DNA from 4 places in the Mesorhizobium sp. J428 genome. Region 1 is predicted to be linked to each of the others. Evidence: predicted binding sites of a transcription regulator. Region 1 holds the regulator's gene; each other region holds the start of a gene.
What was found. The regulator PhoB, encoded in region 1, activates phosphate uptake and scavenging genes when phosphate is short. The targets are predictions, from matches to a motif close to TGTCATNNANCTGTCAT.
Positions count from the first base shown of each region.

Region 2: the regulator PhoB is predicted to act here: its motif matches at 4,084-4,100, upstream of LRS09_RS13685 (DUF1045 domain-containing protein).
Region 3: the regulator PhoB is predicted to act here: its motif matches at 2,537-2,553, upstream of LRS09_RS22050 (UDP-2,3-diacylglucosamine diphosphatase).
Region 4: the regulator PhoB is predicted to act here: its motif matches at 3,328-3,344, upstream of phnC (phosphonate ABC transporter ATP-binding protein).

Region 1 covers NZ_JAJOMX010000001.1:1,812,633-1,819,961, forward strand. The annotation lists gene LRS09_RS09040 (ROK family protein) at 1-782, shown strand, start outside; gene LRS09_RS09045 (CRTAC1 family protein) at 783-2,378, opposite strand; gene LRS09_RS09050 (vanadium-dependent haloperoxidase) at 2,383-3,705, opposite strand; gene phoB (phosphate regulon transcriptional regulator PhoB) at 3,791-4,480, opposite strand; gene phoU (phosphate signaling complex protein PhoU) at 4,494-5,198, opposite strand; gene pstB (phosphate ABC transporter ATP-binding protein PstB) at 5,228-6,043, opposite strand; gene pstA (phosphate ABC transporter permease PstA) at 6,058-7,329, opposite strand, start outside.
Region 2 covers NZ_JAJOMX010000001.1:2,703,744-2,711,072, forward strand. The annotation lists gene LRS09_RS13665 (zinc metalloprotease HtpX) at 70-1,164, shown strand; gene LRS09_RS13670 (GFA family protein) at 1,173-1,559, shown strand; gene LRS09_RS13675 (acyltransferase family protein) at 1,631-2,725, shown strand; gene phnN (phosphonate metabolism protein/1,5-bisphosphokinase (PRPP-forming) PhnN) at 2,732-3,340, opposite strand; gene LRS09_RS13685 (DUF1045 domain-containing protein) at 3,337-4,044, opposite strand; gene LRS09_RS13690 (ABC transporter substrate-binding protein) at 4,278-5,474, shown strand; gene LRS09_RS13695 (ABC transporter permease) at 5,725-7,329, shown strand, end outside.
Region 3 covers NZ_JAJOMX010000001.1:4,390,404-4,397,732, reverse strand. The annotation lists gene dgcA (N-acetyl-D-Glu racemase DgcA) at 1-391, shown strand, start outside; gene LRS09_RS22060 (MFS transporter) at 361-1,203, opposite strand; partial or broken gene LRS09_RS22055 (MFS transporter) at 1,280-1,516, opposite strand; gene LRS09_RS22050 (UDP-2,3-diacylglucosamine diphosphatase) at 1,681-2,490, opposite strand; gene LRS09_RS22045 (SDR family oxidoreductase) at 2,611-3,390, shown strand; gene LRS09_RS22040 (fumarylacetoacetate hydrolase family protein) at 3,443-4,285, shown strand; gene LRS09_RS22035 (NADP-dependent malic enzyme) at 4,375-6,699, shown strand; gene LRS09_RS22030 (DUF2865 domain-containing protein) at 6,823-7,329, shown strand, end outside.
Region 4 covers NZ_JAJOMX010000001.1:2,318,568-2,325,896, forward strand. The annotation lists gene LRS09_RS11685 (hypothetical protein) at 1-552, shown strand, start outside; gene LRS09_RS11690 (hypothetical protein) at 549-2,678, shown strand; gene LRS09_RS11695 (hypothetical protein) at 2,675-3,298, shown strand; gene phnC (phosphonate ABC transporter ATP-binding protein) at 3,408-4,259, shown strand; partial or broken gene phnD (phosphate/phosphite/phosphonate ABC transporter substrate-binding protein) at 4,256-5,115, shown strand; gene phnE (phosphonate ABC transporter, permease protein PhnE) at 5,129-5,941, shown strand; gene LRS09_RS11715 (phosphonate dehydrogenase) at 5,954-6,955, shown strand; gene LRS09_RS11720 (LysR family transcriptional regulator) at 6,963-7,329, shown strand, end outside.

The DNA.
Region 1 (7,329 bases):
CCATCCAGGGCATCACCGATTCCGGCGAGCGCAAGCTGTTGTGGTCGCCGATCACGCCGCATGCCGACATCGATTTCGCCTCCATCCTGGAGAAGGAATTCGGCATACCGGTCACGGTCGAGAACGACTGCAACATGATCGCGGTCGGCCTGCGCTGGCGCAATCCCGAACGCTACGCGCGCGATTTCATCGCCGTGCTTCTGTCGCACGGCATCGGCATGGGCATGGTGCTGCGCGGTGAGCTGTTCACAGGCACGCAGTCGTCCGGCGGCGAGTTCGGCCACATGATCCATCGGCCGGACGGGGCGCTGTGCCGCTGCGGCCGGCGCGGCTGCATCGAGGCCTATGCCGGCAACTACGCGATCTGGCGCAGCGCCAGGGGTCTGCCGGAGACCGAGGCCGTGGCCCGGGACGTGACCGATGACGATATCCGCGCATTGGCCGAGGTTGCGCGAAGGCAGCCCGGTCCCGAGCGCGAGGCGTTCCGCGTCGCCGGCGAGGCGATCGGCTTCGGCCTCGGCAGCCTGTTCGCCCTGATCGACCCCGCGCCCGTGGCGATCGTCGGCCACGGGGCGACCGCCTTCGACCTTATGGAGAAACCGATGCTGAACGCGATCGCGCGCACCGCCGGCGGCGTGCATTCGGGCGCCATCTCCTTCGACACTGAGCCGGACGAGATGCCGCTGATCCGCGAGGGATGCGCCATGCGGGCGCTGACCTTCATCGACCAGGAAGTCTTCTCGCCCGGCCAGGCGCCAGCCGCGGGCCGGAACGTCGCCTGATCAGCCGGCGGGACGCCATTTGCGCGGCGGCTGCCCGCGAATGAGGTCGTAGAAGCCGTTCGCCTCCACTGCCTGCCAGTCGCCCTCGCTTCCGTCGGGCCACAGCACGCGCACCTCGGCCTTCGCCTCGCCGCCGAGGCCGAAATGGATCCAGCCGAGCTGGCCGCCTGCATGGCCGCCGCCGACGGTGATCTCACGGCGGAGGGTGCGCGCACCGCAGCGCACCTCCACCCAGGCGCCGATCGCGCCGACATTGGGCGGCGGCTGGCCCAGCGCGAACGCCGCCCAGTTGCCCGCCACGCCGCCATTGCGCCACAGCCGCGCCTTGCTGTTGCGGTTGACGACGACGAGATCGACCTGGCCGTCGAGGTTGAAATCGGCAAGCGCTGCTCCCCTGCCCGTATCGAAGCTCGCGATGCCCGCGGCCTCGCCCGCCTCCTCGAAGGTGCCGTCGGGCTTCTGAAGGAGAAGATTATCCGGATCCTTCATCGCGAAATCGGGCATCTCCGAGACGTTCCCCTTGGCGACGAAGAGATCGGCGAGACCGTCATTGTTCACGTCCTCGAACTGGGCGTGCCAGGCGGTCGACGGCTTCACCTCGCCGCCCGTATAGGGCCGGTGCGCCGTGACGCCCTTCGCGAAGGCGATGTCGGCGAAACTCGCCTTCGGAGCGCCGCCCTCGGGCCTGGGGGCGAGCGTCTGGAGCTTGTTGTCGGCCATGGAGGTGAGGAAGTATTCGGGGTAGCCGTCGCCGTCGAGGTCGGTGCTGGCGATGCCCATGCCCCAGATCTTGAGCGGCTTCCAGCCGTCGGCCGGGCCATAGAGCGCGGGCGGCTGGCCGGGATCGATCCGCCACATCTGCTCTTGCCCGCCCTTGTAGTATTCGCGGTCGTTGGAGACGCGCAGCGACGGCGCGCCCGACCGGTTCCAGTCGGTGAAGAGCATGGACAGGGCGCAGTAGCTGGGCTTGAGCGGCAGGGGCGGAGCGAACCTGCGTTCCTCGCCCGCCGGGCGGTGCAGCCAGTTGTCGGTGCAGGAGCCCCAAGGGAACGCGTCCTGCGTCCGGTCGATGTAGTTGCCGACGGCAATGGTGGGGAACCGCGCGCCCTTCTCCCACGTCGCGGCCAGCGCCGTCGACCAGGCGTCGCCGCCGTCGAAGCCGAAGGCCTCGTTGGCGCGCTCGAAGCGGCAGGCTCCCAGTCCTCTCATCACCACGTTCTCGCCGACCCGCAGGAGGACGAGGTCCCGATTGCCGTCGCCGTCGATGTCGAGCGGATAGGCGCCCGACACCATGTCGAGTTCCAGGCTGCTCTCCTGCGCAGCGAAGGAGAGCGGGCCGCCGACCGTGCCCGTGTTGCGGTAGAACGTCGCCGGCGCGGCTCCGCCTGCGAGCAGCATGTCCGGCATCCGGTCGCCGTTGCAGTCGAATACGGCCGCGCCGCCGCCGACCATGAACTCCCACTCGCCGGTGAAGACGTGGTCGATCCCGGCCGAAGCCGTCTCGTCGGTGAATGTCGGGACGGCGCTTTCGAACGCCTCCGACGCGGCAGGGCCGATGGCAAGGAGCGCGGCCAGCAGGGCGGGGATCAGGCGCATGGCGTCAGTTCCTCGTCCTGAGCGCGTTGGCATAGGCGCCGACGCAGCGCCCCTGGTCGAGCCCGCGCTCGATCGCCGAGCGGAAGTGGATCCCGCCATAGAGCCGCGAGATGCCGGCCTCTTCCGCCGCCGCCCAGAAGCTCGCGAAGCGGCGCGCCGGAAGGCCGTCATCGGAATGCGTGCCGTCCTCGAAAGCATAGGCCGGCCCGAACATGTCGGTCAGCACCGTCGCGGCCGCCCCGGACTGGGTCGAATGCCCGCTCGGATATTCCGGAAAGGGCGGCGTGTTGAGGATCGCCTCCCACTTCGGATCGATGACGCGACGGATATAGGTGAGCGGGCGGACGAGGTCGTATTCGAACTTGGAATGCCAGCAGCCGATGAAGGCATCCGCCAGCGTGACGCCCAGCCGCACCAGCGTCTCGGCGCTGGTGACGAGATCGGCGTCCTCCTTCTCCAGGATGCCGATCGCAATGGAAATCCAGTGGCCGGGCGGCGTGGGCGACAGCATCGGATCGTCGGACCAGAAGCGCGCGATCGCCCGCTGCTCGTCGGTGAGGCCGTTGACCGTGTCCCGCACCTCGCTGGCCTCGATGTAGAACTGCGAGCCGGGTGCCTCGCTGTAGGCCGGCGGCGGCGGCAGCCCGCAGGATGCGCCGTCCGGCATGGCGAAGGTGCGCGTCCTGCCCCAGTCGGGCAGGAGCGGAAACTGCTGCTGGCGGACGAGGTTGGTCGGCACCCAGTGCGCCGGTCCCTCGGTCAGCTTGTAGTCCAGCGGAAAGCCCATGTTCTCGATCGTTGCGCCGCCGTCCGTCGCCGCCCAGGCGAGGATGTGGCGCGCCACCGCGCGGCCATAGTCCTCGCTGCGGCGCACGACCTCCTCCGGCACGCCGAGCGCGGCGTCGGCGGCCGCCTTCCTCGCCATCGCGGCCATCGCGCGCTGGCCCGTCGGGCCGGTATTCTCGAACAGCGCCGCCGCGGCATGCGCCATCGCCGCCTGCACGACGACGGCGCCGTCGTAGGACTGTCCGGCCTCGCGCGGCGGGACCGGCGTCAGCTCGTTCAACTGGCCTGCGAGCGAATGCAGCCCGTCGGAGCCGGTCGCAAGCGCCTCGAAGGCGGTCACGCCGAGATAGGCGAAGGCGCGGCTTGCGACAGGCGGCGAATAGGTCGCCGTATGGCGGACGAGCTCCAGCACGAGGCGGTGCCAGACGAGCAGCGCGTGACGCGAGCGTGCCGGCTCGGAGACGGGTTGCTGCGCGGCGGCAATGGTCGCGCCGCAAAGCAGGACCGCCACAACGACCCACAATGTCCGCACGATGCGCATGCGCAGCCCTCCCTTGCCTCCGTCGGGCGAGAGAAGCACGCACACGGCCGTCGCGGCAAGCGGCCGGAGAGATCGGCTGCTTCGCCTAATCCTCGCGGATGGCGTAGCCCGAGCCGCGGATGGTGCGGATGACGTCGGTCTGGCGGCCGTTGTTGACCGCCTTGCGCAGGCGGCCGACATGGACGTCGACGGTGCGCTCGTCGATGTAGTTGGTGTCACCCCAGACATTGTCGAGCAGCTGGCCGCGCGTGTAGACGCGGCCGGGATGCTGCATCAGGAACTCCAGCAGCCGGAACTCGGTCGGCCCGAGGCGGATCTCGTTTTTCTTGCGGTAGACGCGGTGGGATTCGCGGTCGAGCACGATGTCGCCAACCTTGAGCACGCTGGACAGCACCTCGGGCTTGGCCCGGCGCAACAGCGCCCTCACCCGCGCCATGAACTCCGGCGTCGAGAACGGCTTGACCAGATAGTCGTCGGCGCCGGTCGACAGGCCGCGCACGCGGTCGCTCTCCTCGCCGCGCGCAGTCAGCATGATGATGGGCAGACGCTCGGTCTCGGAGCGCATCCTGAGCCGCCGGCAGAGCTCGATGCCGGAGACGGCGGGCACCATCCAGTCGAGCACCAGGAGATCGGGCACGTTTTCCTGCAGCCTGAGCTCCGCCTCGTCGCCACGAGTGACGATCTCGACCTGGTAGCCTTCCGCCTCGAGGTTGTAGCGCAGGAGGACGCCGAGCGGCTCCTCGTCCTCCACGACCATGATCTTCGGGGCAATCATTCCGTTCTGTTCCTCAGGCGGCGGACATTGCCGCCGTCTCGTCCACCTTCGGACGGTTGGCCGGCAGAAGCGTTCCCGTCATGACGTAATACGCGTTCTCCGCGATGTTGGTCACATGGTCGCCGATGCGCTCGAGGTTCTTGGCGCAGAACAGGAGATGGGTGCAGGCCGTGATGTTGCGCGGATCCTCCATCATATACGTCAGGAGTTCGCGGAAGACGGCGGTATACTGGATGTCGATCTTCTCGTCGTCGGCCCGCAGCGTCTTCAGCGCCTCGGTGTCGCGGGCCACGTAGTGGCTGATCACCTTCTCGACCTGCTCGAGAACCAGCGAGGCCATCGTGTCGATCGAATGCGACAGGTTGCGCGGGGTCGAGGTCTGCCCGACGGCGCCGACGCGCTTGGCGATGTTCTTGGCCAGGTCGCCCACCCGTTCGAGATCGGCCGCCATGCGGATCGCGCCGACCACGGCGCGCAGGTCCTGCGCCATCGGCTGGCGCTTGGCGATCAGCGTGACGGAGGAGTCGTCCAGCTCGCGCTGCTTGGCGTCCATGATCGCGTCGTCCGAGACGACGCGCTGCGCCAGCGCATTGTCGGACGTCAGAAGCGCCCGGGTGGAGCCCGAGACCATCGATCCCGCCAGACCCCCCATGTCGCGGATCAGCCGGTCGATGTGCTCGAGTTCCTCGTCGAAGGAGGTGACGGTATGCTCGCCCATTGTTCTGTCCTCGTGGCTCGATCGTGCCGTCAGCCGAAGCGGCCGGTGATGTAGTCCTGGGTGCGCTTGTCGTCGGGGCTGGTGAACATCTTGTCCGTCGCCCCTTCCTCGACCAGATAACCGAGGTGGAACATCGCCGTGCGCTGCGACACGCGGGCCGCCTGCTGCATGGAGTGGGTCACGATCACGATCGTGTAGTTCTGCCTCAGTTCGTCGATCAGCTCCTCGACCTTTGCAGTCGCGATCGGGTCGAGCGCCGAGCAGGGCTCGTCCATCAGGATCACCTCCGGAGACACGGCGATGGCGCGCGCGATGCACAGGCGCTGCTGCTGGCCGCCGGACAGGCCGGTGCCCGGCTCGTGCAGGCGGTCCTTCACCTCGTTCCAGAGCGCCGCCTTCTTCAGGCTCGACTCCACGACGGTGTCGAGCTCGGCCTTGGACTTCGTCAGCCCGTGGATGCGCGGGCCGTAGGCGACGTTTTCGTAGATCGACTTCGGGAACGGGTTCGGCTTCTGGAACACCATGCCGACGCGTGCGCGCAGTTCCACGACGTCGATCTTGGGATCGTAGATGTCCTCGCCGTCCAGCGTGATCTCGCCGCCGACGCGGGCGATGTCGATCGTGTCGTTCATCCGGTTCAGGCAGCGCAGGAAGGTCGACTTGCCGCAGCCCGAAGGACCGATCAGCGCCGTCACCTGCTTCTCGCGCACGTCGAGGTCGACCCCGAACAGCGCCTGTTTCTCGCCATAGTGGACGGTGACCTGCTTGCCACGCATCTTTACGACAGGTTGTTGCGTCATCGGATTCAGCTTCTGTTCGATCGCGGCTTCGTTGAATACGTTCATCTCTTTCTACTCCATCACCAGCGACGTTCGAAGCGCTTGCGCAGGATCACGGCGATTGCGTTCATGAGGATCAGGAACCCGAGAAGGACCATGATCGCCGCCGACGTCTTCTGCTGGAACGCGGGCTCGGGGAAATCGGCCCACATGAAGATCTGGACCGGAAGAATGGTGGCCGGCTCGGTGAAGCCGCCCGGAATGTCGACGATGAACGCGACCATGCCGATCATCAGCAGCGGCGCGGTCTCGCCGAGCGCATGTGCCATGCCGAGGATCGTGCCGGTCATGATACCGGGCATCGCCAGCGGCAGAACGTGGTGGAAGACCATCTGGACCTTGGACGCGCCGATTCCCAGCGCCGCTTCCCGGATCGACGGCGGAACCGCTCGCAGGGAGGCGCGTCCCGCGATGATGATGATCGGCAAGGTCATCAGGGCAAGGACGAGACCGCCGACGACGGGCGCGGATCGCGGCATGCCGAAGAAATTGAGAAACACCGCCAGGCCGAGCAGACCGAAGACGATCGACGGCACCGCCGCGAGATTGTTGATGTTGACCTCGATCAGGCTCGTGAACCGGTTCTTCGGCGCGAATTCCTCGAGATAGATGGCCGCGGCCACGCCGATCGGAAACGCCACTGCGATCGTGACGATCAAGGTCAGGAACGAGCCGACGACCGCGCCCCACACGCCGGCGAGCTCCGCCTCGCGGCTGGCGCCCGACGTGAAGAAAATCGTGTTCCAGGTGTTGGTGACCGCCCCGTCGGCCTTCAGACGGTCGAGCCACACGATTTCCCTGTCGGTGATCTTGCGGCTGGCCTCCGGCGTCGTGATGGTGCGCAGCACAGCGGGCGATGCGGTCGACACGGCAGCGTCGAGTGCTTCGTAGACGATGCCCTTGGCTGTGCCCGGGCCGACTTCTGTCAGCTTGACCGTTCCGCCGCCGGCGTCCAGCAGGAGCGACGCGGCACCGCTGGTCAGACGCAGGACACCGCCCTCGGCTTCGATGGCGCCCGCCCCACGGGCAAGACGCGTGATCGTGTCGTCGGCGAAGGTCACTGCGACGTCGCCGCTCGTGCCGGACACAGTCACGCCGGGCAGCTGTTGCGGAGCGGCGCTCTCGGCGAGAAGCCCCTTTAGATAGAGATCCGCGAAGTCGTCGAGAGGCACCTGGACATCGACCGTCTTGCCGGCAAGCGAGGGATCTTTCTCGACCTGCTGACGAAGGATGACCCCAGCTCCGGTGGAGACGATGCCGCGCAGAAGGCGGCGCTCCTGGCGGCCGGTCAC
Region 2 (7,329 bases), 890 kb from region 1:
ATGAGTGCATGTGCGATGTTTCGAAAGTACGCACTTTGGTGAACCATCGTCTCATCCCATATTAATCCCATGAACGACCCCCTGCGTCTCGACCGTGTCCAGCAGCTGCGCTCCGGCGCGCGCAATACGATTCATACCTGGCTTTTGGGCACAGGCAGCCTGCTGCTGCTGGCGGCGACGGCCTTTGCGCTCGCGGGCGGGCTCGGGCTCGTCTTCGCGGCAGGCTTCGCCTTCCTCACCAGCATCGCGGCGCGGCGCGTCAGCCCGAAGGTGGTGCTACAGATGTACAAGGCGCGGCCGGTTTCGCGGGCGAGCTTTCCTGGCGGCTTCGACATTGTGGAGCGACTGGCCGCGCGGGCGGGTCTGGAGCATGCGCCCGCGCTTTACGTCGTGCCGTCGAAGATGATGAACGCGTTTGCCGTCGGCAGCCGTCAAGATTCGGCGATCGCGATCACCGATGCGCTGGCGCGCAACCTCACGGTGCGCGAGTTCACCGGCGTGCTGGCGCACGAGATCAGCCACATCGCCAATGAGGACCTGAAGGTGATGGCCTTCGCCGATATGGTGTCGCGCTTCACCTCGCTGTGGTCGACCTTCGGCATCTTCGCGCTGTTCTTCAACCTGTTTGGCGTCGCGGGCGGTGGCGAGGCGATGGTGCCGTGGCCGGCGGTCGCGCTGCTGGTGCTGGCGCCGACGCTCGGCGGCCTGCTGCAGCTTGCCCTGTCGCGCACCCGCGAATTCGACGCCGACCTGCATGCCGCGATCCTGACCGGCGACCCGGACGGGCTCGCCTCGGCGCTGCGCCGGCTGGAGAAGGCGCAAGGCATGTACTGGGAGAGCCTGATGCTGCCCGGCAGCCGCACGCCGGTGCCCTCCGTGCTGCGCACCCATCCGGCGACGGAGGAGCGCGTCGCGCGGCTGATGGCTCTGAAGCGCGGCGGGCCGGTCGATCTCGGCCCGGACGGCCCTGTCATGCCGCCGCCGCAGCGCCGCCCGAGCATCGTGCCGCACATCCGGCCGCGCCACCCCGACCTCGCCGCCTTCATGCCGCTGCAGGCGATGGAGATGCCCATGCCGCATGACGAACCGGCCTGCGCGGCGGGACTGGCGGACGCGGACGGCAATCCGCGCATCCGGCCGATGCGCGGCGGGATCTATTTCTGAGGGGCCGGATGGCGAGGCCGAAGACCTATTCCGGCGGATGCCTGTGCGGGGCGATCCGCTTCGAGGCGGCTGGCCCGGCGGAAAAGCCTCATTCCTGCTCCTGCTCGATCTGCCGCCGCCACACCGGCGCGCCGACGGCCGTGTGGGTTGAGTTTCCGCGCGAATCCGTCCGCTGGACGGGGCCGGGCGGCGCGCCGGCGCTCTATCGCTCGTCCGATTTTTCCAGCCGCGCCTTCTGCGCGACCTGCGGCAGCTCGATCGGCGCGATCGACGACGCGCCGGTGGTGGCGCTGCTCGTCGGTGCGTTCGACCGGCCGGGCGTGAAGGAATTCGCACCGGCAAGCCATTCCTTCAAAGGCAACCGCCCGCGCTGGTGGCACCCGGATATGGCCTGAGGAGGCCGGAGCTGACGCGAATGTGATCGCGGGTTAACCGGCTGCTATCGCTTTTCAGGCATGCTGTGCGGATGCAAAGCACTGCCGCCGAACGTTCCCGTGTCGCCTGGGTCGACATCGCCAAGGGCATCTGCATCATCATGGTGGTGATGGTGCACGCGACGCTCGGCGTCGAACTCGCCCTCGGCGAGAAGGGCTGGATGCACTACGCGGTCGCATGGGCTCGGCCGTTCCGCATGCCCGACTTCTTCCTGATCTCCGGCCTGTTCCTTGGCCTGGTCATCGACCGGCCGTGGCTGCGCTATCTCGACCGCAAGGTGGTGCACTTCGCCTATTTCTACGTGCTGTGGCTGACGATCCAGTTCGCCTTCAAGGCGCCGGGCATGGCGATGGAGGAGGGCGCGGCCGCCGCGGCCTGGAACTATCTGCTGGCCTTCGTCCAGCCCTTCGGCACGCTGTGGTTCGTCTACCTGCTGCCGATCTTCTTCGTCTTCACCCGGCTGGTGAAGAGCGTTCCGGTCTGGATCGTGCTCGCCTGGGCGGCACTGCTGGAGATCCTGCCGGTCGCCACCGGATCGGTGGTGTTCGACGAGTTCTGCGCCCGCTTCGTCTATTTCTATGCAGGCTATGCGCTGGCCGCCAACGTGTTCCGCATCGCCGACTGGTTCAGGGACAATCCCGGCAGGACGCTGGCGCTGCTGGCGCTGTGGGCGCCGGTGAACGCCTGGTTCGTCTTCACGCCCGCATCGGCGGCCCTCGCGCCCTACCTGCAACCCGACCTCGGCAACACAGGCGCGCAGGGCGGTCTGGCGGAACTGCCTATCTTGTCGCTGCTTCTGGGTTCGGCCGGCCTGCTGGCCGTGGTCGCGGTCTCGACGCTGCTCTCCGGCCGGCGCTGGACCAAATGGCTGCGCTGGCTGGGCGAGCACTCGATCGTCGTCTACCTCGCCTTCTTCCTGCCGATGGCGGTGACGCGCGTCGTGCTGATCAGGACCGGCATCATCCCTGACGTCGGCACGATGTCCGTTCTGGTGATGATCGTGGCGGTGGCGGGACCGGCGGTGCTCTACGGCCTGGTGCAGTGGACCGGCTGGGGCAGGTTCCTGTTCGAGCGGCCGGACTGGGCGCATATCGACACGCCCGCCAAGGTGCGCAGCGCCGCGTGAGGCGGTTCAGGGCCGCGGCGCGAGCGTTGCCTCGATGGTGCTGACCATTCTGTCCACCGCGACCGCCAGCTCGCCGCCATTGTCGATCCGCACGATGTCGTCGCCGGCGAGGCTGATGCCGGGGTCGCGCGCCACCCGCGCGGCGATCGCCTCGCCGCTCTCGCGCCCGCGCCGGGCGATGCGTTCGGCGAGGATGGCGGGGTCGGCGAAGATATGCACCGCCACGACGGTGCGGTAGCGCTGGCGCAGGAGCGGCAGCACCGCGCGCGAGACATTGGCGATTGCGGCGCGGCCATGCCGCACCGCATCGTCCACCTCGGCCGGCAGGCCGTAGCTCAGCCCGTGCGCCGTCCAGCAGAGCGCGAAGGCACCCGCCGCATCGGCCGCGGCGAAGGCTTCGCGGCTCATCGTGTCGTGGTCCTCCGCTGCGCCGTCGGCCGGGCGCGTAACGATGCGGCGGACGAAGAAGGTGCGGTCAGGATCGACGCGGCGGCGCGCCTCGCCGATCAGCGTGTCCTTGCCCGAACCGCTCGGCCCCATGACGGCGATGAAGGCACCGGGCCCGATCGGTCCGGGCCACAGGCTGGGCCTCGACGCGATCGGGGACGCGCTCACGCGAAGCGCCGCTCGCGGCCGGCGCCGACCGGGTGCGACGACCAGACGATGAACGGCCCGCCGGAATCCGGCTCGACGAAGACAGCAAGCGTGTCGACGCTGAGCGGCGCGCCGATGACGTCGCCGAAATGCGCCTCGATCGCCTCGCGCACCCGCGGCACGTCCGACCCGCCGACCCGGCCGGTGAGCGTCATGTGGAAGCGGAAGCAGTCGAGCACATAGGGGTAGCCCCAGCGCTGCAGGTGGTTCAGCTCGCGCGGCGACAGCGCGTCCGGGTTGCGCCGGGCGAGGTCGGTTTCCGACAGCGGCGCGCGGAAGCGGTCGAACTGCTGCACGATGTCGGTCGCGAAGCTCTCCAACGGCAGGCTCCGCTCAGCGGGCACCAGCGCAAAGAAGCCGTCGATCTGCTTCAGCGCGAGGCGGGAGATGAGCGGCGGCGTGGCGGCGGCGGCGAAGGCGTCGACCGCGGCGGCAAGCGCGGGCTCGCTCTCGCCGGGCGCCAGCCGGAACGGCGCCTTCAGCGTCGCATGGAAGCCGTATCGCCGGGCCGACGCGGTGTGATAGGCGACCTCGCCGGCGGACAGCGGCCCAGACGCGATCGGCGCCGACTTCTCGCCGGTGAATGCATCGCGGCCGAGCCAGGTGGCGGCTTTTACCGCCAGCTCGCTCTGTTCGGGCGGACTGTAGTAGATCGCATAACGCATCGCTCTTCCTCGCCTGGGCGGTGGGAATAGGTGATTTCCATGACAGTTTGACGAAGCGGAAGGCCTGCGCGGACATAAATCGGCTAAAAGAAGAAACGCGCGCGCCGGTGCGGCGGACCAACACGGCGAAGTGACTTTTCCGGTCGCGATGTGCGTTGACGCTTCCGTGGCGCGGCGGCACAACCGGGCATCTTTTCCGGGAGATCGCCGTGAAGTTCCTGCTTGCCGCCGCCATGTCTCTGCTCGCCCTGTCGGGCGCGGCGCGCGCGGCCGATCCCGATCCGTCCGACTGGGCCAAGGTACTGGCCGAAGCGAAGGGCGAGACGGTCTACTGGAACGCCTGGGGCGGGGCGGAGAACATCAACGCCTATATCGAGTGGGCCGGCGACGAGGTCGAGAAGCGCTACGGCGTCAAGCTCGTGCACGTGAAGCTGGACGACACCGCCAAGGCAGTCGGCACCGTCGTCGCCGAGAAGGCGGCGGGCAGGAGCGAGGGCGGTGCGGTCGACCTGATCTGGATCAACGGCGAGAACTTCGCTTCGATGAAGCGCGAGGGCCTGCTGATGTCGCCGGGCTGGGCGGAGGAGCTGCCCAACTGGCGCTATGTCGACATCGACAACAAGCCGACCATCCGCACCGACTTCACCATTCCGGTCGAGGGGCTGGAAAGCCCATGGGGGATGGCGAAGCTGGTGTTCTTCCACGACTCGGCCCGCACCGACGCCGCCACGATGCCGAAGTCGGCCGACGGGCTGCTGGAATGGGCCAAGGCCCATCCCGGCCGCTTCACCTATCCGCAGCCGCCCGACTTCGTCGGCTCGTCCTTCCTCAAGCAGGTGCTGGCCGAGAAGATCGCCGACAAGGCCCTGCTGCAGAAGCCGGTGGACGAGGCGAATTTCGCCGAGGTGACCAAGCCGCTGTTCGACTATCTCGATGCGCTGAACCCGTTGCTGTGGCGCTCGGGCAAGGCGTTTCCGCAGAACTATCCGGCGATGAAGCAGCTGCTGGCCGACTACGAGGTCGACATCATCTTCGCCTTCAATCCGTCCGAGGCTTCGAGCGCGGTCGCGTCGGGCGAGCTGCCGGATACGGTGCGCTCGTTCACGTTCCCTAGGGGGACGCTGGCCAACACGCATTTCGTTGCGATCCCGTTCAACGCCAATGCCAAGGCGGGCGCGCTGGTGCTGGCCGATTTCCTGATCTCGCCGGAAGCGCAGGCGCGCAAGCAGGACCCGACGGTGTGGGGTGACCCGACGGTGCTGGCGGTGGACAAGCTGCCGGACGAGGCGAAGGCAGCCTTCGCGGCGCTGGACTTGGGCGTCGCGACACTGAAGCCTGAGGAGCTGGGCCCAGCGCTCGACGAGCCGCATCCGAGCTGGATGGAGCGCATCGAGACGGAGTGGAAGCGGCGCTATGGGGCGGCGAATTGAGAGACGGTAGAAACCGCGTCGCAGTGGTTTCGGCCGTCCACACCCCCTCTGGCCTGCCGGCCATCTCCCCCTCAAGGGGGAGATTGGCAGCTTCAACGGCATCAGCCATTCTCGAATGTAGGCGACAGGCGAAAGCCCTCGCCTCAGCCGATCTCCCCCTTGAGGGGGAGATGGCCGGCAGGCCAGAGGGGGGTATCGGCGCGAACGACCGGCGATCCGAATCGTTCACCTCTGTATCCCGCATCCTGCCATGCTGACTCGCCTCGGCCCGCCGCTGGCGATCCTACTCTTGACCGGGCCGATCCTGGCGGGGCTGGCTGGGACGTTGCTGCCGGCGTTCGGATACCTGCCGGCGCTCGGTGGGGACGTGGTGTCGCTGGAGCCGTTCCGGCAGCTGGTGGCGGAGCCGGGCATTATGCGGTCGGCGCTGCTCAGCCTCGGCACGGGGCTGGCGGCGACGGCGATCTCGGTGCTGGTGGTGGCGCTGTTTCTTGCCGGGTGGACGGGGACAAAAACCTTCGCGCGCGTGCAGCATCTGATCTCGCCGCTGCTGTCGCTGCCGCATGCGGCGGCGGCGTTCGGGCTGGCGTTCCTGATTGCGCCGTCGGGAATGATCGCGCGGCTGGTCTCGCCCGGCCTGACCGGCTGGGAGCAGCCGCCGGACTTGCTGATCGTCAATGATCCGATGGGACTGTCGCTGGTGGCTGGGCTGGCGGTGAAGGAGATCCCGTTCCTGTTCCTTGTGGCGCTCGCGGCACTCCAGCAGGCGAGCCCGGCGCCGCGGGCGGCGCTGGTGGCCTCGCTGGGCTATGGCAGGGTGGCGGGCTTCCTGTTCTCGACCTGGCCGGCGATCTACCGGCAGATCCGCCTCGCGGTCTTCGCGGTGCTCGCCTTCTCGACCTCGGTGGTCGACGTTGCCGCGATCCTCGGGCCGACCAGCCCGGCGCCGCTCGGCGTGCGGATCGTCGGCTGGATGGCCGATCCGGACCTGTCGATGCGCTTCAAGGCGTCGGCGGGCGCCCTGCTGCAACTCGCCGTCACGGCACTGGCGCTGCTGATCTGGACCGTGGTCGAGCGGGTGACGGCGGACATCCGTGACAGGCTGTGCGAGCAGGGCTGGCGCGCCCGGCGCGACGGCGCGCTGCGCTATGGCGGGCTGGGCGCGATGTCGCTGTCGGGGCTGGTGGTCATGGCCGGGCTGGCGACGCTCGGCATCTGGTCGGTCGCCGGCCTGTGGCAGTTTCCCGATGCGCTGCCTAAGGAATGGACCCTGTCGACCTGGATGAAGGTGCTGCCGCGCGTGGGCGGACCGCTGGCGACGACGCTGATCGTGGCGGCCATCGCGACGGCGATCGCTGTCTGGGTGACGATCCTCTGCCTGATGCGGGAGGACCGAACCGGCCGCGCCGCCGGCCGGGGGGCGCTGGCGATCGTCTACCTGCCGCTGATCGTGCCGCAGGCGGCTTTCCTGTTCGGACTGCAATTGCTGTTCCTGCTGGCGGGCTTCAACGCCTCGCTGCCGGCTCTGGTGCTGGCGCATCTCGTCTTCGTCATGCCCTACGTCTTCCTGTCGCTGTCCGATCCGTGGCGCGCCTACGACCGGCGCTACGACGCGGTCGCGGCCGGGCTCGGCAAGGGCCGGCTGCGCACGCTGCTGTCCGTCCGCCTGCCGATCCTCATGCGGCCGATCCTCGTCGCGGCTGCGGTTGGTTTCGCGGTGTCGATCGGACAGTATCTGCCGACGCTGCTGGTTGCCGGCGGGCGGCTGCCGACGATCACGACCGAGGCTGTGGCGCTTGCGTCGGGCGGCAACCGGCGCGTGATCGGCGTCTATGCCTTCCTCCAGATGCTCCTG
Region 3 (7,329 bases), 2.6 Mb from region 1:
GCTGATCGAGCAACCATTGCCCGCCGGCAATGACGGGATGCTGGCAGATATCGCACGGCCCATGCCCGTTTGCGCCGACGAGAGCCTGCACACCCGCGAGGACCTCGCCCGGTTGCGCAGCCGCTACGACGCGATCAACATCAAACTCGACAAGACTGGCGGCCTTTCCGAAGCGATCCTGCTCAAGGCTGAGGCGCAGAAGCTCGGCTTCCAGATCATGGTCGGCTGCATGGTCGGCACGTCGCTGGCCATGGCGCCGGCAGTCCTGCTCGCGCAGGGCGCGCAGTTCGTCGACCTCGACGGCCCGCTGCTTCTCGCCCGCGACCGCGAGCCCGGCCTCCGCTATGATGGTTCGCTGGTCTACCCGCCTGAACGGGCGCTCTGGGGATAAGCAAGCGCCCAAAGGGCAAGGCTCGCGCCAATGCCCGAGACCAGCGCCATCGCATAGAAACCGTCGACGCCGAACGCCTCGTAGAGCGGGCCGCTCGCCAGAGTGAATAGCGCCAGCGTGCCCATGATCAGGAAAAACGCAACACCCTGCGCAGCCCCCATGCGCTCCTCCGGAACAGTCTCGGAAAACATCTTCTGTCCACCGAGGAAGGCGAGCGAGAACGAGAAGGCGTGCATGCCCTGGACCGCGTAGAAGCCGGCGACGCCCAGGCCCGCCGGCCAGATAAGAGGAAAGAGTATCCAGCGTAGAACACCGAGCCCGGTTCCGACTGCGAGCAGTACGCCGGGGCGCGCACGCGGAAAAAGCCGGTCGCACAGGAAGAACATGACCACCTCGGCCAGAACCGAAAATGCCCAGAAGAGCCCGATCGTGCCGTCATCGATGCCGAGCGTCTTCCAATAGATCGATGAAAAGGCATATGCGAAGGCATGGCTCGACTGCGCCAAGGCCCAAGCGGCGATGATCAGGACGAAATAGGGTTGGCGCAGCGCGAAGGAGGCTTGCGGGATGGTCTGCGCCGGGGTCGGGGCAGCGAGACGCGGCTTGCCGAGGCGCGGGACGATAAACGTGGCGGCGACTATCGCGACGAACCCGGCCAGCATCAGCAACGGGACGACGCCAGCCCCCGCCGCCGCGAGGATGTAACCGCCGACAATGTTGACGATCAGGAAAGAGATCGACCCCCAGACCCGCATCGACGCATAGTTGACGCCGTAGCGGCGGACTCCGGACAGCGCGATGGAATCCGACAAGGGCGTCTGGGGGGGCCCAGGCAATGGCCAGAATGATCGAAACGGCCAGCACGACCAGATAGGTGGCCGGCAGCAAGTAACCGGCACATGCGGCCAGGGAGAGGATCGCGCAGGCAAGCAGAACGGGTACGCGGTCACGCGCTCGGTCGGCCCAGGCTGAAACCACCGGGCCGGCGAAGATGCGAACGAAATACGGAATGGCAATGATCGACGCGATTTCGGACGGCGTGAACCGGTGATACTCGAGCCAGAGCGGAAAATACGGCAGATGGATGCCATTCGGCAGGAAGAGGCAGGCGTAAAGAACGGACATCCGCAGCTCGAAACGGCGCGGCTTGATCTGCTGTTCTTGAGAAAGAGGCGGGAGCATTCGGGAAGGAGTCCGAGCGACTGTCCCATGCGCCGTAACACGTCCTCCGTGCCGCGCCTACATGTGACGGCGCGCCAGCAGCGGAGGAGCTTTGCTCCAGCCGCCGGTCAGGCAGCGGCGGCCGGCCTCAGTACCGCGATCTTGGCCTCGTCTTCCTGCCGCGCCGGCGTGACCTTGGCCCAGGTGAGGATTTCGAAGCGTCCGTCGAAATGCTCCGCCACCGCCGTGCAGCTTTCCACCCAGTCACCGGTATTGATGTAGCGCACGCCGTTGATGGTCTCGATCGCGGCATGATGGATGTGGCCGCAGATGATGCCGTCGACCTCGTGACGCCGCGCCTCTTCAGCGACGATGTCCTGAAAGGCGCTGATGAAGTTCACTGCGCGTTTTACCTTGACCTTCGCCCAGGACGAGAACGACCAGTAGGACAGCCCGAACCTGTGGCGAATGAAGGCGACGACGCGATTGACCACTATCGCCGTGTCGTAAGCCTTGTCGCCAAGGTAGGCGAGCCAGCGAATGTTGTGGACGATGCCGTCGAACTGGTCGCCGTGGATGACCAGATATCGCCGGCCGTCGCAGCCTTCGTGGATTGCGCGGTCCGCGACAACCACGCCGCCGAAGTGCTCGCCCTGGAAGGAGCGCAGGAACTCGTCGTGGTTGCCGGCGATGTAGATGACCTTCACGCCCTTGCGCGCCTGGCGCAGCAGCTTCTGCACGACATCGTTGTGGGACTGCGGCCAGTGCCATGATCGACGCAGCCGCCAGCCGTCGACGATATCGCCGACCAGATAGATCGTTTCGGCTTGGTGCTGGCGCAGGAAATCGATGAGAAACTCGGCTTTGGCCGGCTTCGACCCGAGATGGATGTCGGAAATGAACAGGGTGCGAAAGCTTCGGGTTTCGACGTCGGACATTGCGATTACCAGACTTTCCTTCCCGCAATGCCCTGACACGATTCACATCACAGACGTGTGACGGTTGTGGTTTGGCGCAGCTACGGATAGGTCTGTCGCCGGTTTGAAGGAGGTTGCGACATGGATTTGGGGATCAAGGGCCGGAAGGCAATCATCTGCGCGTCGAGCCGCGGGCTCGGGCGCGGCTGCGCCGATGCGCTCGCGGAGGCGGGTGTCGACCTTGTGCTGAACGGCCGCGACCCTGCGGTGCTGGCCGCGGCGGCGCAGGACATCCGCGACACTTACGGCGTCCGCGTGACGGAGATCGAGGGCGACGTGTCGCTGCCGGAGGTGCAGAAGACGCTGCTCGCCGCCTGCCCTGACCCGGACATCCTGGTGAACAACAATGGCGGCCCACCCCCTCGCAATTTCCGCCAGCTCGACCGGAAGGCGATTCTCGATGGCGTGACGCAGAACATGGTGACGCCGATCGAGCTGATGCAGGGCGTGATCGACGGCATGATGGAACGTGGCTTCGGGCGCATCGTCAACATCACCTCCTTGTCGGTCTACACGTCGATCCCGGGGCTCGACCTCTCGTCCGGCGCGCGAGCCGGCCTCACCTCCTTCATGTCCGGCATCGCCAAGACCGTCGCCAGCCGCAATGTCACGATCAACAACCTGCTGCCCGGTAAGCTTGACACCGACCGCATCCGCGTAACGACCAGGTTCGGTGCGGAGAAGGCCGGCATGTCGCTCGAGGATTATGCAGCACAGCAGGACAAACAGATTCCCGCCGGCCGTCTCGGCACGCCCGAGGAATTCGGCAACGCGTGCGCCTTCCTCTGCTCGGCGCATGCTGGCTACATAACCGGGCAGAACCTGCGCATTGACGGCGGTCTTTACCCCAGCGCATTTTGAGCCTGCATTGTCGCATCGTTCGCCTGACATCTGAATTCGGGAGGGGAAACACATGAAACTGCTGCGTTTCGGCGAGTTGGGCCTAGAGAAGCCCGGCATCCTCGACAAGGACGGGGTCATCAGGGACGCATCTTCCGTCGTCACTGAGTATTCGCCCGGGACGATCTCGCTCGACCTGCTGTCGATCCTCACGAACATCGATCCGGCTATCCTGCCTGCCGCGCCCAAGGGCGCATGGATCGGCGCGCCGGTGTCGCGCATCGGCCATTTCATCGCGATCGGCCTCAACTATGCCGACCACGCCGCCGAAACGGGAGCGCCGATCCCGAAGGAACCAATCGTGTTCTCGAAGGCGCCGAGCTGCCTGTCCGGCCCGAACGACGACGTGATGCTGCCGAAAGGCTCGATGAAGTCCGACTGGGAGGTCGAGCTCGCGATCGTGATCGGCAAGGAGTGCGATTATGTCGAGGAGAAGGACGCGCTGAAGCATGTCTTCGGCTATGCAGTCTGCAACGATGTGTCGGAGCGCGAGTACCAGGCAGAGCGCGGTGGCCAGTGGATCAAGGGCAAGAGCGCGCCGACCTTCGGACCGCTCGGTCCCTGGATCGTGACCCCGGACGAGATCGCCGACCCGCAGAACCTCGACATGTTCCTTGATGTCAACGGCAAGCGCATGCAGACGGGCAACACGTCGACCATGATCTTCACGGTCAGGCAGATCGTCTCCTACCTCTCGCGGTTCATGATTCTCGAACCCGGCGACGTGATCACGACCGGCACTCCGCCCGGCGTGGGCCTCGGCATGAAGCCGCCGGTCTTCCTCAAGGACGGCGACGAGATGCGGCTCGGCATCGCCGGTCTCGGAGAGCAGAGGCAGAAGGTCATCGCCAGGTAACCGCCGGCGCGAAACAGCTTTCGCTTTTTCGCGCGTTCGCTTCTCTGCCGCCCATGCTAATCGTTTCGCATGAAGCAGGGGGAATCGCCATGACCAGCGAAGCCGACAAGGCGCGATCGTCCGACCTCGACGAGGCGGCGCTGTTCTTCCACCGCTATCCGGTGGCGGGAAAGCTGGAGATCCAGGCGACGAAGCCGCTCGGCAACCAGCGCGACCTCGCGCTCGCCTATTCGCCGGGCGTTGCCGCACCCTGCCTCGCGATCAAGGACGATCCGGGAGCGGCCGCGCTCTACACCGGCCGGGCCAACCTCGTCGGCGTCGTCTCGAACGGCACTGCCGTGCTCGGACTGGGCAATATCGGCCCCTTGGCGTCGAAGCCGGTCATGGAGGGCAAGGCCGTCCTCTTCAAGAAGTTTGCCGGCATCGACGTGTTCGACATCGAGATCGATGCGCCGGGCATCGAGCGCATGGTCGAGGCGATCTCGGCGCTGGAGCCGACTTTCGGCGGCATCAATCTGGAGGACATCAAGGCACCGGAATGCTTCGAGGTCGAGGAGCAGCTCAAGGCGCGGATGGGAATTCCGGTTTTTCACGACGACCAGCACGGCACGGCGATCATCGTCGCGGCGGCCGTCCTGAACGGCCTGGAAGTCGCCGGAAAGTCGCTGCCGGACGTCAAGATCGTCACGTCGGGCGCCGGTGCCGCCGCCCTCGCCTGCCTCAATCTCCTCGTTTCCCTCGGCGCCAGCCGCGAGAACGTCTGGGTCACCGACCGTTTCGGCGTCGCCTACAAGGGCCGCGTCGATGAGATGGACCGCTGGAAGGATCCCTACGTCAAGGACACCAATGCCCGTTCACTTGCCGACGTGATCGGCGGCGCGGACGTGTTCCTGGGCCTCTCGGCCGCGGGGGTCCTGAAGCCCGAACTGCTCAAGGAAATGGCGGACCGCCCCCTCATCATGGCGCTGGCCAATCCGACGCCGGAGATCATGCCGGAGCTCGCGCGGGCCGCACGCCCGGATGCGATGATCTGCACCGGCCGTTCGGACTTCCCGAACCAGGTCAACAACGTGCTGTGCTTCCCCTACATCTTCCGTGGCGCGCTGGACGCGGGAGCGACCGCGATCAACGAGGAGATGAAGATGGCCGCCGTGCGCGCCATCGCCGCCCTCGCCCGCGAGGAGCCGTCGGACGTAGCTGCGCGCGCCTATTCGGGCGAGACGCCGACCTTCGGACCTAACTATCTGATTCCCTCGCCCTTCGACCCGCGGCTGATCCTGCGCATTGCGCCGGCAGTGGCGAAGGCCGCGATGGACAGTGGCGTCGCGACGCGGCCTATCGCTGATATGGAGGCCTATGTCGACCGGCTGAACCGGTTCGTGTTCCGCTCCGGCCTAGTGATGAAGCCGGTTTTCGCCGCCGCCCGCACGGCGACGAGAAAGCGGGTAATCTATGCCGACGGCGAGGACGAACGCGTATTGCGCGCCGCACAGGTGGTGCTGGAGGAAGGCACTGCCGAACCGACGCTGATCGGTCGCCCCCACGTGATCGACGTGCGGCTCAGACGTTACGGCCTCAGGATCCGGCCGGGCACGGATTTCGCAATCGTCAATCCGGAAGACGATCCGCGCTACCGCGACTATGTCGACCTCTTGATCCGCCTCGCCGGGCGGCGCGGCGTGACGCAAGAGGCCGCGCGAACCATGGTGCGCACGGACGCCACCGTCATTGCGGCGCTTGCGCTCCACAGGGGCGACGCCGACGCGATGATTTGCGGCCTGGAAGGCCGCTTCGAGCGCCACCTGCGCAATGTCAACCTGATCATCGGCGCGCGAGCCGACGTGCGCTACCGCGACCTGTCGGCGCTCTCTATGCTGATCTCGCAGCGCGGTGTGACCTTCCTGACCGACACCTATGTCACGCTCGACCCGAGCGCCGACGAGATCGCGGAAATGACCCTGCTGGCCGCGGAAGCGATCAGCCGATTCGGGATTGTGCCGAAGGCAGCGCTACTGTCGCATTCCAACTTCGGCTCACGCGACAGCGCCAGCGCGCTGAAGATGCGAGAGGCCGCGGCGATTCTGAAACGGATCGCGCCGGAGCTCGAAAGCGACGGCGAGATGCATGGCGATTCCGCGCTGTCGGAGGAACTGCGACGCCGGGTCTATCCGCATTCTGTTTTGAAGGATCAGGCAAACCTGCTCGTGTTCCCCAACCTCGATGCGGCGAACATCGCGCTGACGACCGTGAAGACGATGACGGATGCGCTGCATGTCGGACCAATCCTGCTCGGCACCCGTCTGCCTGCGCACATCCTCACACCGTCTGTTACCTCGCGGGGTATCGTCAACATGACCGCCCTGGCGGTCGTCGAGGCCTCACAGGACGCGCCGACACTGATCGCTGGCGGCTGAGGATGGTAAGGCGCGGTTAACCCTGTGCCTTCCGTTCGAGGAAGCGTCGTTCCATATTCAGGCGGCATTCATGTTCGGTGCGCATGATCGCGCCGACGTCCATCGAGGGATGGCAGGCTGGCAATGCACGGGGAGCTCCAGACGGTGAAGTGGCGAGCCGCCCTGCGGGTGTTGGCGCTCGCCCTTGTGGCGGGCCTCGCCGTTTCCGCCACCGAGGCCTACGCCCAGTCGCGGACCTGCCGGCAACTCGAGGCGCAGCTCGCGAGCCTTTCGCCAGGCGGCTCCGGCAGTTCGGCCCAGGCGCGCCGTTACGACCAGGCGATCCAACAGCAACGCACCCAGATCCGCAGGGGAGAACAGCAGTATCGCCGCGCCGGATGCGGCGGCGGCTTCTTCTCGCGAGACAGCGGCGGGTCCGCCTGCGATGCCATCGGCCGCGGTCTTGACCGCATGGAGCGCAACCTCGCACAGCTCGAACGCACGCGCGCCCGCATGGGTGGAAGCGGGGGAGACACCCGCCGCGAGCGCCACAGGATACTCGCTGCGATTGACGCCAATGACTGCCGCGGAACTCGGCGGAATCGCACGCCGGACATGGCGTCGAGAGAACAATCGCGCGGCGGCAACCTC
Region 4 (7,329 bases), 510 kb from region 1:
GCCGCCGATCACTACGCGGATATCCCGGCGCTGCGCCCCGTCCACGAGGCGACCGTCGTGGCCGCCATCGAGGATGCCTTACAGGCGGCGGAACTCGCGGCACCGAGGATCGTCGCTCCGGCAGAAGAGGCCCGTATCCGGACCGAAGGCGATGGGACCGGCCCATCTGCCGCCCCGGTATCGGAGAGCATAGCGACCGTGCTCGACGGCGAGCAGGATGTCTGGCTGGCGGGATGCGCGGGCTTCTACGACAGTCCGTTCGGCAGGCACGGCGAAGCCTGCCCATCACCTTTCTGGGCATGCCTGGAATGCCGCAACGCCGTCATCACCGCCCGCAAGCTGCCGGCGCTGATCGCGTTCGAGACCTTCATGACCGAACAGCGCGAAGCTCTCGCCGAAGCCGATTGGGACGCCAAGTTCGGCCGTGCTTGGCGGCGCATCCGCGAGCAGATATTACCAGCGTTTCCCAAGGCGGTGGTCGCCTCCGCCCGCGCAACCGCGGAATCGGCAAGCGATCTCATCTACCTGCCTGCCGAAGTGGTCGCCACATGACGGCCAGCGTAGAGTTCAGAACGGAGCCCTGGTCGAAGTATCGTCGTGCCGACGAACTGGTGCTCGCCACCCAGACGCTCAGGCCCGATGCCGATCCCGAGCGCCTGTCGCGGTTTGGTGACGACCGCTGGGACCTCCGCCCGGCTATCTTCCGCGAGAACGTCCCGCGGGGGCTGACGTCGGTGGATTTCGGCGTGATCGCCGACCCCCTCCAGCGGCTGACCGCCAAGGAGTTCCTGTGGGCGCGCATGAACGAGGCATCGCCCTTGCCGACGCAACCCCGCATGGCGCCGACCACGGCGCGCACGACGCTGACAGGGATCGCCAGCTTCATGGACTTCGTGGCGCGGGAGTGCGGAAGGTTCTCGATGCACGCGGTCGATCAGCCCCTGCTCGATGCGCACCTTGCCGAACTGAAGAGCAAGCAGGGGCGCACTGCGGAACGCATCACCCATCTGCTAGCCTATCCGATTCTGCTCGATCGCTACGGCCCGTATCTCACCCTCGGCGGCTTCTCCTGCCAGCCGTGGCGCGGCCGACCGGCAGCACAAGTGGCGGGCAGCCCCCGCAAGTCGCTCGCAGTCGAGAACCGGACGCCTCGTATCCCCGAACCCGTCATCGGCGCGCTGCTGCACTGGTCGCTGAAGTATATCGATCTGTTCTCGTCTGATATCTTCGCCGCGCGCGCCGACCTCGAAGCGTTCAGGGCAGCACGTCTCCATAATGCCTCGACCGGCGACTATCTGACCGACAGGCTCGATCTCTACATCGGCCGCCGTTGCGCGGCCGGACGGGGCATTCCGCTGCGCTTGGCGAACAAGGGCGGCTATTCCCAGCCGCCTCCGGACGGGCGGATGAACTTCGAACTGATCGCCCTGCAACTCGGCTGCAAGACCGCACATCTTCTGGAACCTGTGCGACGTAAACGGCTCGATCGCGCCTTCGCGCGCCTCGGCGGCGAATCCGGCGGCATGGACAGCAAGGTTTCGCTCGATCCGGACACCGGGCGACCATGGCGAGATCGGTTCGATCAGGACAGCGTCGCTCGGGAGGAACGGATGCTGCAGGCGGCGGCCTATGTCGTCTGCGCCTATCTCACCGGAATGCGTGACAGCGAGTTGCAGGCCATGCGCGTCGGGTGCTGCACGACAGTTCGCAGCGCCGACGGCCTCGTCGAACGCCATCAGATCAGGAGCACGGTCTACAAGATGCGCGCGCCGACCGGCGAGGAAGCCGAATGGATTACCATCGCACCCGCCGTGCGGGCGGTCGCCGTGGCCGAGAGGCTCAGTGAACGACAGCGCGCAACGCGCGGCATAGAGACGACCTGGCAGAGCCTGTCGATGGCAAGTGCCGCCTCAGCCGAACTGCGTATGGGGATCGGACCGCTCATCAACGATCTTCGCGACCGGATCGATGGCATGGCGGCCGACGGCCAGGCGATCCCGCAGGTCGATGGTGCCTCCTGGTGGTTCACCACACGCCAGTTCCGCCGCACGCTTGCCTGGCATGTCGCCAATCGCCCGTTCGGAACCGTGGCCGGCAAGATCCAGCATAAGCACACATCCATCGCCATGTTCGAGGGATATTCCGGCAGCAGTCCGTCGGGCTTTCGTCAGGAAGTCGAACAGGAACGTGCCCTCGGCCAGCTTGATGATGTGGTCGAGCACTACGAACAGGCTGTGAGGCACAACCTCCCTCCTGCCGGCCCGGCAGCAGCGCGACTGCGCGCCGAGTTCACGAGGATCAGGGACGAACTGGGCGACCTGCCGGGCCGGATTGTCGAGCCTCAAAGGCTTCGCGCCATGCTAGCCCACCTCGGGCGCACACTGCATGTCGGATTGCTGGCGGACTGCTTCTTCGATCCCGACACGGCGCTCTGTCTCGACCAAGACAAGGACGATCTCGATCGCACCATGCCGGCCCTATCGCAGTGCCGCCCCGATCGCTGCCCCAACGCCTGCATCACCCGTCGTCATCTTCCACCATGGCAGGCGTCCATCGCCGAAGCCGGGCGGTTGCTGGAAGACCATCGGCTATCGCCACTTCAGCGCACCGCGCTCACACAGGATATCGAACGTATGCGCCGCCTGATTGCCCCTCTGCTGGAAGGAACCAATGCATGAAGCCGATCAGCAGCATCGCGGTTCAGGCCATCGAGGAGGCGCTCGCCCGTCTCGCGGTGCATCCCGGAAGCGGCAAACTCACCGCGACGCGCCTTGCCGCCGAAGCCGGCGTGTCCCGCGCCACGCTTTACCGCGCGCCCGAACTCCTGTGGCGATTCCGTGAGCCGAACGCCGTCGACCGCGAAGAGCCGCTGACCGCGACGGATCGCATCCGTGAGCTCGAGGCCCTGGTCGCGGTGCTGAGGGGCTGCGAATCCGACGAACTGCGCGAACTCAGGGGGGGCGAATCGCCATATGGCTCAGCACATCCAGGCACTCAGCCTGCTCGTGCAAGACCAACAGCGCAGACTGGTGGCCAAAATCTAATGCTTGGCACCCTAATAAACTACCGCTCAGGGTGGAAAGCGGCTGTTCGTTTTGTCCACCCCAACGAGCAAGGAGCGCCACGACCGGACCTTCGTGCAAACCGCGGCAAACATGAAATCCGACCCGGAGCCGCCATTCACAACACAAGCAGCTACAGCAGGTTTGAACGCGGAAATGAGACTTTTGCGGATGTAACGACCTTGCCGCAATGCAGCATCGTCCGCCTTGCACGCGGCGAAGGGTCACTTCACTGACGGATAGAGTCACAAAACCTTCGCGACCTTGACATCGAAGTGTCATCCACGAGCCCTACTGTATTGCGAAACGCAATGTCTGCGTCATACACATTACAGATGGTGATCCATGAAGGCCAACGATGCCGAGACCGGCCGCAAGTATGTGTTGCGGCTCAGCAATGTCGGTGTGACCTATTCAGGCGGTGTGGTGGCGCTCAGATCGACCACCCTCGATTTCTTCCAGCGCGAGTTCTCCGTTTTGCTCGGCCTGTCGGGTGCGGGGAAATCGACACTTTTGCGCTCCCTGAACCTCCTCGTCAAACCTACTTCCGGCGAGATTGTGTCATCGGATTTCGGTGTCCTTGGCCCGACCGGCGCACTCCGCCAGCACCGGCGCCGAACGGCACTGATTTTCCAGCACCACCAGCTGATCGAGCGACATACGGCCCTCGCCAACGTCCTCACCGGCCGACTCGGCTATCACAATACCTTGCGCAGTTTCTTCCCGCTGCCCCGCGCCGACCTGGAACTGGCTCTCCACTGCCTCGAGCGCGTCGGTCTGGCCGACAAATCCATGACGCGTGTCGATCAGCTCTCTGGCGGCCAGAAGCAGCGTGTCGGAATTGCCCGCGCGCTGGCGCAGCAGCCCACCATCATTCTGGCCGACGAGCCTGTCGCCAGCCTCGATCCCGCCACCTCGGAGAAGGTCCTCGAGCTGCTTCGCCAGGTATGCAAAGAGGACGGCATCACCGCCATCGTGTCACTGCACCAGCTGGAATACGCGCAGCGCTTTGCAGACCGGATCATTGGCCTTGCCAGTGCACATGTTGTGTTTGACGGCGCTACTGATGAGCTCAATGACGACAAGCTCGCTGCGATATACGCCGGGCACCGCCGTGAGCCAATCGCACCCAGCCGGACGAGTAACCCCGCCTACGCACAGCCAACGTTTACGCCTGAGATGGAGATGACCCTATGAACCGCCTGCTGAAATTCGCTGTTGCCGCTGCCTTAGCCCTCGGGTTGACTGCGCCGGTGTTGGCTGCGGATGCCAATCCGGATACGCTGAAGGTGGCACTGCTGCCGGATGAGAATGCGTCCGAGCTGATCAAGCGCAATCAGCCGCTCAAGGAATATCTGGAACGCGAGCTGGGCAAGGAAGTCCAACTGATCGTGACGACGGACTATTCGTCGATGATCGAGGCAATGCGTTTTGGCCGGATCGACTTGGCCTATTTCGGCCCGCTGTCGCCGTGCTTGCCAAGGGCAAAGCCGATATCGAGCCGTTTGCGGCAATGGTCAGCGACGGCAAGCCGACTTACCGCTCTGTCGTCATTGCCAACGTCAATGCCAATGTGAATTCGCTCAGCGACATCAAGGGCAAGAAGGTCGCTTTCGGCGATCGCGCCTCGACATCCAGTCATCTGATCCCGAAGACGATGATGGCGGAAGCCGGTCTTGTGCACGATCGCGACTACCAACAGCATTTCGTCGGCAGCCATGATGCGGTTGCGGTGAATGTCGCCAACGGCAATGCGGAGGTTGGGGGGCTTTCCGAGGTAATCTGGAAAACTCTTCTCGAGAGAAAGCTGGTCGACGCGGGCAAGGTCAAGGTCATCGCCTACAGCAAGGAGTATCCCCAGTATCCATGGACGATGCGCTCCGACCTGACGCCAGAGCTGAAGGACAACATCCGCAGCACTTTCGTGAACCTGAAGGATCCCGAAGTTCTAAAAAACTTCAAGGCCGACGGTTTCGTACCGATCACGGACCAGGATTACGACGTGATCCGCGATATGGGAAAGCTGCTCGGAATCGACTTCGGGGCGATGTGAGGACGTGATGACGATGCGCGCCGCAACCGAAATCAGCACCACAAGCCATTATCTCGACCAGTACGGCCGGGCGTGGATCCGGCAGTCTGCCCAGGTTGCTGCGGTACTCGCTATTGTGCTGGTTGCGTTCTGGTATGTTGGTCTTCTGGATTTCGGGACCCTGGCTGACGGGGTTCCGGCCATCTTGACGCTGGCCCGCGAGGCGATGCCACCGGACTTCACCAACGCGCGCGCATGGCTCAAGCCGCTGGTAGACACTCTGGCGATGAGTATCGCCGGAACGGCAATAGCGGTGCTTCTGTCGTTTCCGCTGGCTTTTCTTGCTGCCAGGAATACGTCGCCGCACCCGGTCGTGTTTCAGATCGCCCGCACCCTGCTGAACGCGCTTCGCTCGGTCCCGGAGCTGATTATGGGCATCATTTTCGTTGCTGCTGTGGGCTTTGGCGCTCTACCCGGCGTTCTGGCATTAGGCCTGCATTCGGTGGGGATGGTCGGCAAGTTCTTTGCGGAAGCAATCGAGCATGTCGATGAGGCGCCAGTAGAAGCCGCGCGGGCCGCAGGCGCAACTCCACTCCAAGTGCTGTTCCACGCCGTCTTGCCGCAGGTGTTGCCGCAGTTCGCCGACGTGTCCATCTATCGCTGGGAATATAACTTCCGCGCTTCCACGGTAATGGGAATGGTTGGCGCGGGCGGCATCGGCCTCGAGCTGATGGGATCGCTTCGCATCATGCTGTACCAGGAAGTCAGCGCCATTTTGTTCATTATCCTGGTGATGGTGACGATCGTCGATGGCCTGAGCGGCTATTTGCGGAAGAAATTCAAGTAAGGACCGGCCATCGTGAAACCGCGCGTCGTCATCACCCACAAAGTGCACCAGGAAACCTTGGATCTCCTCTGTGACCATTGTGAAGTCACTCCCAATCAAACGATGGAAACCCTGCCCCGCGAAGAGATCCGCCGCCGCGTCGGCACGGCGGACGCAATGATGGCCTTCATGCCGGACTGGGTCGACGCCGATTTCCTGGCAGCTTGCCCGCAGATGAAGGTCATCGGCGCGGCCTTGAAGGGCTACGATAACTTCGATGTCGCGGCCTGTACGGCCCGGGGCATCTGGCTGAGCATCGTGCCCGACCTCCTGACCGTGCCGACGGCCGAGTTGGCCATCGGCCTTACCATCGGCCTCACCCGCAAGATGATCCAGGCCGATGCCAGGGTCCGCTGCGGCAAATTCGCCGGTTGGCGGCCGGAGTTTTTCGGCCTGGGCATCGCGGGGTCCGCCATTGGTATTCTCGGAATGGGGGCGATTGGGCAGGCCATCGCCGAACGGCTGAATGGCTGGGGCGCAACGCTGCTATACAACGACCGGGTGCCGATCCCAGCGCCCGGCGGCGAAGCTCGACCTAGTGTTGCTCGGCGCAGCCTGGAGGAGGTATTATCCGAATCCGATATCGTCATCCTGGCCCTGGCGCTGGCCCCAGACACCATCCACCTGATCAACGACAGGACGCTCGCCCTGATGAAACCAGGCGCATACCTCGTGAATCCATGCCGCGGCTCTGTCGTGAGCGAAGCCGCTGTTCTAACTGCGCTCACCAGCGGCCAGCTCGGCGGGTATGCCGCCGACGTGTTCGAGCTGGAGGATTGGGCTCGCGAAGACAGACCGCGGGAGATCGCTCCGGGCTTGCTGGGTCACCCAAACACGATGTTCAGCCCGCATATTGGCTCTGCTGTTAAGAAAGTTCGCTTGGCAATCGAACTGCGCGCTGCAGAAAATATCCTGCAGGCACTTTCGGGTAAGCCGCCAATGGATGCCGTCAACGATCCGAGACAAGTGGCTTAGACCGGCAATGCTGAATCTAGTATGGGTGCGGACATTTCTGGCCCTGGTGAAGCATAAGAGCTTTCAAGCGTCCGCGGAATATCTTCTGATCGCTCAGCCGACGGCCTCATCACATATCCAGAAGCTTGAGGAGCAGCTGGGTGTCCTGCTATTCCATCGCTCCCGAACGGGGTGCGAGCCGACCCGGGAAGCGATGAACTTTCTGCCTTATGCCCAGAGCATCCTTCGGGTTAACGAGCGTGCGCTCGCCGCGGTCTCTGGGGAGCGACTGCGGATCGGCGCCAGTTCCAATATCGGAATCTATCTGCTGCAGCCCTATGTCCGGTCATATCTCGAAGGCCGCGATCCAACGGCCTTTGATATGGTGATTGACC